3 regions of the Salinivibrio sp. PR932 genome follow, and region 2 is predicted to be linked to each of the others. Evidence: riboswitches for the same ligand, from Rfam matches in the RefSeq annotation. Region 2 holds a riboswitch; each other region holds the start of a gene.
What was found. Region 2 has a riboswitch for thiamine pyrophosphate ahead of thiD (bifunctional hydroxymethylpyrimidine kinase/phosphomethylpyrimidine kinase). Riboswitches for the same ligand answer to the same signal wherever they lie in the genome.

Region 1 (2,264 bases), on a different contig from region 2:
CACGCGATTGGCAGTCATGGGCACATAGTGCAAACGCACCCCAGCGTGAATGGTAAAGTAGTCGACCCCTTGCTCGGCTTGCTCTATCAAGGTATCGCGCATCACTTCCCAAGTCAGGTCTTCGGCAATGCCATTCACTTTCTCAAGCGCCTGATACATAGGCACAGTGCCAATCGGGACTGGGCTATTACGTAAAATCCACTCGCGGGTTTCGTGGATATTGCGTCCGGTCGATAAATCCATCACCGTATCCGCGCCCCAACGGGTCGCCCACACCAGTTTTTCAGTTTCTTCTTCAATGGAGGAGCTCACCGCCGAGTTACCAATATTAGCATTCACTTTCACCAGAAAGTTACGCCCAATGATCATCGGCTCCGCTTCTGGGTGGTTAATGTTGGCCGGAATAATCGCACGCCCTTCAGCAACTTCTTGGCGCACAAATTCGGGAGTGATGTTTGAGGGTAAATGCGCGCCAAAGCTTTCTCCTGGGTGCTGGCGGTTTAGCTGCTCTTCACGATACTGCTGACGTCCCATATTTTCCCGGATAGCGATAAATTCCATCTCTGGGGTGATAATGCCTTGGCGTGCGTAGTGAAGTTGGGTCACACATTGGTTAGGTTTTGCCCGACGGATAGACGGTAAGGCACTAAAGCGAAGATCATCCAAGGTTTCATCACTAAGGCGAGTCTGCGCATAGTCTGAGCTCACTGCATCAAGGAACTCTGTATCGGCACGCTCATCAATCCATGCTTTGCGCACTGGCGCTAAGCCTTGGTAAATATCGATAGCACTCTGTGGGTCAGTATAAGGCCCTGATGTGTCATAAACCCGAATGGACTCATTGGCCTCGTACTGCGGATTGTCTTTACTGCCACCCACAAAGGTCGGAGACAAATGGATTTCTCGCATCCCTACGCGAATATCGGGTCGCGATCCCTCGACATAGACTTTTTCCGAGTTGGGGTAGGTTTGCGCAGAGAGAGAATCGATAAAGGATTTGGCCTCAAGACGGGCCTGTTTACGGGTCGACATAGCATTACTCCGGTGTTCATTATGGGAATTAATGCTTGCCGGAAAACGCTGAATTGAGATGTGAGCAAACTGGCAGACGCGTACGGTCTGTGATCTGATGCATCTCTTGTTCCCTTCGCTGGTACTAACCAGATCAGGTTCAACGGATCCCACTTAACGTGGTCTCAGCCAATTGGCACTCCGACAAGTTCAACGCCAGTATAAGAAATCACCGCCGCAACAACAAGCGACGTACTAGCATGTTTTTACCTACCCAGTAATGCGTCCTAGCAGCCAAGCCCCCATCGCGGCCGCTCCTAAGCATAACGCAAGGTTGAGACCCACGTTTAACAAGGCTTTCACCGTCTCACCATGTTGAAAAAGAAGCAAGGTATCCACTGAAAAGGTCGAGAAGGTGGTGAACGCGCCCAAAAAGCCAATAGCAATCAGTTGACGCCAAGGCACTGGGGCAATCAGTTCTTGGCTCATCGCCGCTAAAAAGACACCCATCGCTAATGATCCCAGCACATTAACCATTAGGGTGCCGTAGGGAAATCCTCGACCAAACACCGCGACGCTCCACTCTGAAACTAAAAAACGCGAAGACGCCCCTAATGCGCCACCAAGTCCTACCCACAATATGCTTACCACAGGGTGCTCCTTTCGATTGGTAAAAAGTCATCATACCGCGACATGTGAACAAGAAACAGGAGGAAGAAAAAGGGAAAAGGATCAAGGGTGCTAGAAGCATAATGAGTCACATACAAAAAAAGCACCGACGATGCCGATGCTTTGATATTTGGCAGGGGTAGAGGAATTCGACCGGGCTGGCGACCCAGCCCCCAACACGCTTTTGTGTAGATTGCATGTTCACATCTACCCTTAATCGGATTACGAGAACCTTGATGATTCACATACAAAAAAAGCACCGACGATGTCGGTGCTTTGATGTTTGGCAGGGGTAGAGGGATTCGACCGGGCTGGCGACCCAGCCCCCAACACGCTTTTTTGTCGTTTGCATGTTCTCATCTATCTCTTATCGGATTACGAGAAGCTTGATGATTCACATACAAAAAAGCACCGACGATGTCGATGCTTTGATGTTTGGCAGGGGTAGAGGGATTCGACCGGGCTGGCGACCCAGCCCCCAACACGCTTTTTTGTCGTTTGTATGTTCACACCTACCCTTAATCGGCTTACGAGAAGCTTGATGATTCACATACAAAAAAGCACCGACGATGTCGATGCTTTGG
Region 2 (2,264 bases):
CGAGTGCAACCGATGTCGGCACCTTGTTTAATCAATTAAAGCATGAGCATGATGCAACCTTAATTGGTCTCGACAAAGGCGATGGGATCACCCTGAACCCTCGCCTACACACTGAAGTGGCACCGGGCGATCGCATCTTTTATATCGCCGCCGAGCGTTTACCACATTGGTCTGCCGCCTAACGGACGCGTCCAACGCATCTTTGCTGTTTTCTTTCCGATGCCGCTGCCCCACTTGGGTTGCAGCGGATCGTTTCCATCTCGTCTCAGGGCAATTCCGCGACAGCATGCTCTGCTGGCGACAGACACAAATTATCAGGGTAAGCGTAAAAATGATGCACCGGCCCAGCACCTCTTCCGACCGTTAGCTGCTGACTATGCGCTAAAGCCTCTGTCAAATACTGCTTAGCCGCTCGCCCGGCTTCAATGGGCGTCATTCCCTGCGCGTAATAAGAGGCGATTGCAGCAGACAGTGAACATCCGGTGCCATGGGTGTTGGTAGTTTCAATGCGGCGTGCGCGCAAGGTTTGACAGGTATCTTGGCTAATCCACACATCCACGCTTTCAGGGGCGTGATGTAAATGGCCCCCTTTGAGCATCACGTAAGGACAGCCTAGATGGCGAAGTGCCGGCACCAGCTCATGCATTTGCTCTATAGAGGTAGGCACAGGCCGACCGGTTAAGCGAGCGGCCTCCGGCAAGTTGGGAGTGAGCACCGTTGCTCGCGGAATAAGCTCTTCAATCAACGCCCTCATGGCCTGCTCGTCGAGCAAAGGGTCGCCGCTGGTCGCGACCATTACGGGATCTAAAATCACCGGTAAGTGTGGCGACCGTGCCAGCACAGCAGCGACTTCACGAATAATCGCTTGATTGGCCAGCATACCGATTTTCACCGCACGCACCGGCATGTCGTATAACACTGCATCTAATTGGGCGCGCACAAAATCGGGCTCAACCGCCGAGACGGCCTCGACACCGCAGGTATTTTGCGCGGTTAGCGCGGTGATCACCGAGCACGCATAGCCGCCGGTCGCTGAAATCGCTTTAATGTCGGCTTGAATGCCCGCACCACCACCGCTGTCTGAGCCGGCAATGGTAAGAATAACAGGTGGAGATAGGTTCATAATGGCCCCTTAATCATCAGGGGCGGAAGGAGACAAAGTACGGCAGTATGCATCACTTTGTGCGCTGATCGTGTCAGTTCCCTCCGCCAGTGCTAACTGGATCAGGTTCTACGGGTCCTGCTTTCGCAGTCTCAGCAATTACTTGCTCCCCGACTAACTGTGTTCAGAATATGCATCCTACGGATAAAGCGCAAGCCTCATCTCTAATCCGATGATGACCACGGCTATCCAGACACGGGCGCACTGATAGCCGTCGCTGGGCACTCACATCCGGTTTGCAGAAGCTGTTCAAACTGTTCTGTTCCCAGCGGTTTGGCATACAAGAAGCCTTGCACTTGATCGCAGCCAATACGCTGCAAAATCTGTTGCTGGCCAACTTCTTCCACGCCTTCGGCCACCACACCGTGGCCAAACCCATGCGCTAGGTCGATCACGCTACCAACAAGGTGTTTGTCACCGGCGTTAGATGCAAGATCTTGAATAAAGCTACGATCAAGCTTCACCCAATCCACAGGAAGCTGTTTCAAATAGCTCAATGAACTGTAGCCTGTGCCAAAATCATCAAGCGCAATGTGCATCCCCGCATCACGGAGCTGTTGTAACTCTTTGAGCGCCACCGACATGTGTCGAATTAACGCCGATTCAGTAACCTCAAGCTGAATGATTTGGGTGGGTACTTCCAGCGCTTGGCAGCGGGCAAGAATGCTGTCGGCAAAACCGTGGCGAAGTTGCTGGGAAGAGACATTGATGGCTAAGTGAAACGCCTCGGGCAAGGTGTATTGCTCTCGCCAACGGACCAGCGCGCGCAACGCCATAGAAAAAACTGCATCGCCGAGTTGGATCATATCGGCACTTCGCTCGGCAATGGGAATAAACTCGGCCGGGCTGATCGCTCCCAGTTGCGGATGACGCCAACGTAATAACGCCTCAGCGCCTACCATGCTACCAGTATTGAGATCCCATTTGGGCTGAAAGACCAAAGACAGACCCCCTTGTTCAAGGGCAGGGCTAAGTCCATTACGGATCATATGCTCACGTTGCGATTTCGCATCCAACTCTTGGCGATAATGACCCACTTCGGTGTCATCGGTCGGGATGGCTAGAATCGCTTGGCGAAAGAGTTGCTCCACATCGTGATGCT
Region 3 (2,264 bases), on a different contig from region 2:
TCCCGCCTTTTTGGCATAACACAACACTTTAACCACTAAAACGCTGCTCAAGCAGCGTTTTTTTATGGCCATGAAAGCAAACATGGCGCAAGCTGGTCTAGGATATAAACAAGATACGCTCGCGATTGAGGAAGCGGTATGCGAACACGGATCACGCTCATTTTTTGGTTACTCGTTGCTTTTCCAGCCTTGGCCGCCCCGAAAGCCGATTATTGGGCAATGTGGGATGCGCACAACCCCGCCAGCCAAGCCACGTTTACCCATCACAGCTGGCAAGTATTACTCGATAAATATTTACAGCCTCAAGGACAGCACACCTTATTTAACTACGCAGCCGTCACCGAGGCCGATAAAGCGACTCTCGATCATTACATTAGCATGCTCACCGCGCGCGACCCGCGCACCTTGACCAAAGACGAACAATACGCGTACTGGGTTAATCTCTACAATTCAGTCACCGTAAAGCTAATTTTGGATGCGTATCCAGTCCGTTCGATCACCAAACTCGGTGGCCTGTTTAGCTTTGGACCTTGGGATGATGAGGTGGTCACGGTGGCAGGAGAGCCGCTTACCTTGAATGATATTGAGCACCGTATTCTGCGCCCGCTCTGGCAAGATCCGCGTACCCATTATGCGGTCAATTGTGCCAGCCTTGGCTGTCCGAACCTACAGCCACAAGCCTTTCAAGCCGACACCTTAGAGGCACAATTAGAACAAGCCGCCTATACCTTTATTAACAGTGATAAAGGCGTGAGTCAGCAAGGCGGTCAGTGGCAGCTTTCTTCTATCTATGAGTGGTTTGAGGCCGATTTTGGCGGCAGTGAACAAGGAGTAATCACCCATATCAATCAATACCGCGATATCAAACTTCCCGAGGATGCACGCTTAGACTATGACTACGACTGGGCGCTTAACCGAACCGCTGACTAAAAGGCTTGGTTAACCCTAAGCCAATCAGTACAATGGCTTCGTACTCATTGGGGAGCCTCTTGGCTGAGATTGCGCACCGCGCTAAACCCATCGAACCTGATCCAGCTAACACTGGCGTAGGGATTGAGACTTGATGATGTCATCAACCAGCCTCAACACCCACGCCCAACTTAGGAGCGTGCTGTGAAAGTCATTACGTCTGTTTTAACCGTACTTTCTTTGTCTCTGTTATCGCTTGGCGCCCGCGCCGCCGACCCGCTGACTGTCTATACCTACGACTCGTTTATCGCCGATTGGGGCGCAGGGCCAAAAATTAAAGCCGCCTTCGAGAAACGCTGTAATTGTAAGGTCGAGTTTGTGTCCCTTGAAGACGGCGCAGCCTTGCTAAACCGCATGCGGATTGAAGGCAGTAACACCAGCGCCGATATCGTGTTGGGTATAGACACCAATTTAATGAAAGAAGCGGAGCGGAGCGGCATTGTCGCCGAGCACGCGGTGAATACGGAGCGCCTACAGGTACCCGGCGGTTGGGATAATCCCTACTTTATCCCCTACGATTACGGCTACTTTGCCTTCGTGTACGACACCACGCGCCTGCTCGATCCGCCCAAGAGCTTGAAAGCCTTGATTGAAGATCGTGATGACATCAGTGTGATTTACCAAGATCCCCGTGTCTCCACCGTTGGCCAAGGCTTAATGCTTTGGATCCAGAAAGTCTACGGCGATAAAAGCCAGCAAGCATGGCGTGATCTCGCGGATAACACCATTACCGTGACCAAAGGCTGGACCGAAGCGTACAACATGTTCCTGAACAAGGAAGCGGACATGGTGCTCTCTTACACCACATCACCGGCTTACCATTTGGTTGCCGATGATGATGACCGCTTTGCCGCCGCGACGTTTGAAGAGGGCCACTATATGCAGATTGAAGTGGCCGCAAAATCAGCCTACACCGACCAGCCAGAACTGGCCGATGCGTTTTTGCAGTTTATGCTCAGCGATGAAGCGCAGTCGATCATTCCCCTTACGCAATGGATGTACCCTGTTACTGATATCACGTTACCGGATGCCTTCTATACCTTGAGTAAGCCAGAAAAAAGCTTGATTTATCAACCCGATGAAGTGATGGGCAACCGTCAACAATGGGTGCGTGACTGGCAAACGGCGTTGGTTGAATAATCGTCATGCTCAACCCTTCACGCACTTGGCCGGGCAGTCTCGCGGCCAGTCTCGTCGTGCTTTTAATTGGCAGCGCTCTTTGGGCGCTGTTCTCTCACAGCCAAGATCTTAACCTTCAGGCACTATGGCAAGATGCCTACCTTCGTCACGTCACC

Region 1: linked by a shared signal. The riboswitch ahead of thiC (phosphomethylpyrimidine synthase ThiC) and the one ahead of thiD (bifunctional hydroxymethylpyrimidine kinase/phosphomethylpyrimidine kinase) in region 2 are both predicted to bind thiamine pyrophosphate.
Region 3: linked by a shared signal. The riboswitch ahead of thiB (thiamine ABC transporter substrate binding subunit) and the one ahead of thiD (bifunctional hydroxymethylpyrimidine kinase/phosphomethylpyrimidine kinase) in region 2 are both predicted to bind thiamine pyrophosphate.

Annotation. Positions count from the first base shown of each region.
Region 1 covers NZ_MUFM01000004.1:137,226-139,489, forward strand. Annotated here, with positions in the region: gene thiC (phosphomethylpyrimidine synthase ThiC) at 1-1,032, opposite strand, end outside; TPP riboswitch at 1,126-1,225, opposite strand; gene crcB (fluoride efflux transporter CrcB) at 1,282-1,662, opposite strand.
Region 2 covers NZ_MUFM01000037.1:10,621-12,884, reverse strand. Annotated here, with positions in the region: gene BZG84_RS14170 (potassium channel family protein) at 1-182, shown strand, start outside; gene thiD (bifunctional hydroxymethylpyrimidine kinase/phosphomethylpyrimidine kinase) at 266-1,123, opposite strand; TPP riboswitch at 1,185-1,285, opposite strand; gene BZG84_RS14160 (putative bifunctional diguanylate cyclase/phosphodiesterase) at 1,348-2,264, opposite strand, start outside.
Region 3 covers NZ_MUFM01000012.1:20,362-22,625, forward strand. Annotated here, with positions in the region: gene leuD (3-isopropylmalate dehydratase small subunit) at 1-19, shown strand, start outside; gene BZG84_RS07875 (DUF547 domain-containing protein) at 139-930, shown strand; TPP riboswitch at 969-1,070, shown strand; gene thiB (thiamine ABC transporter substrate binding subunit) at 1,123-2,109, shown strand; gene thiP (thiamine/thiamine pyrophosphate ABC transporter permease) at 2,115-2,264, shown strand, end outside.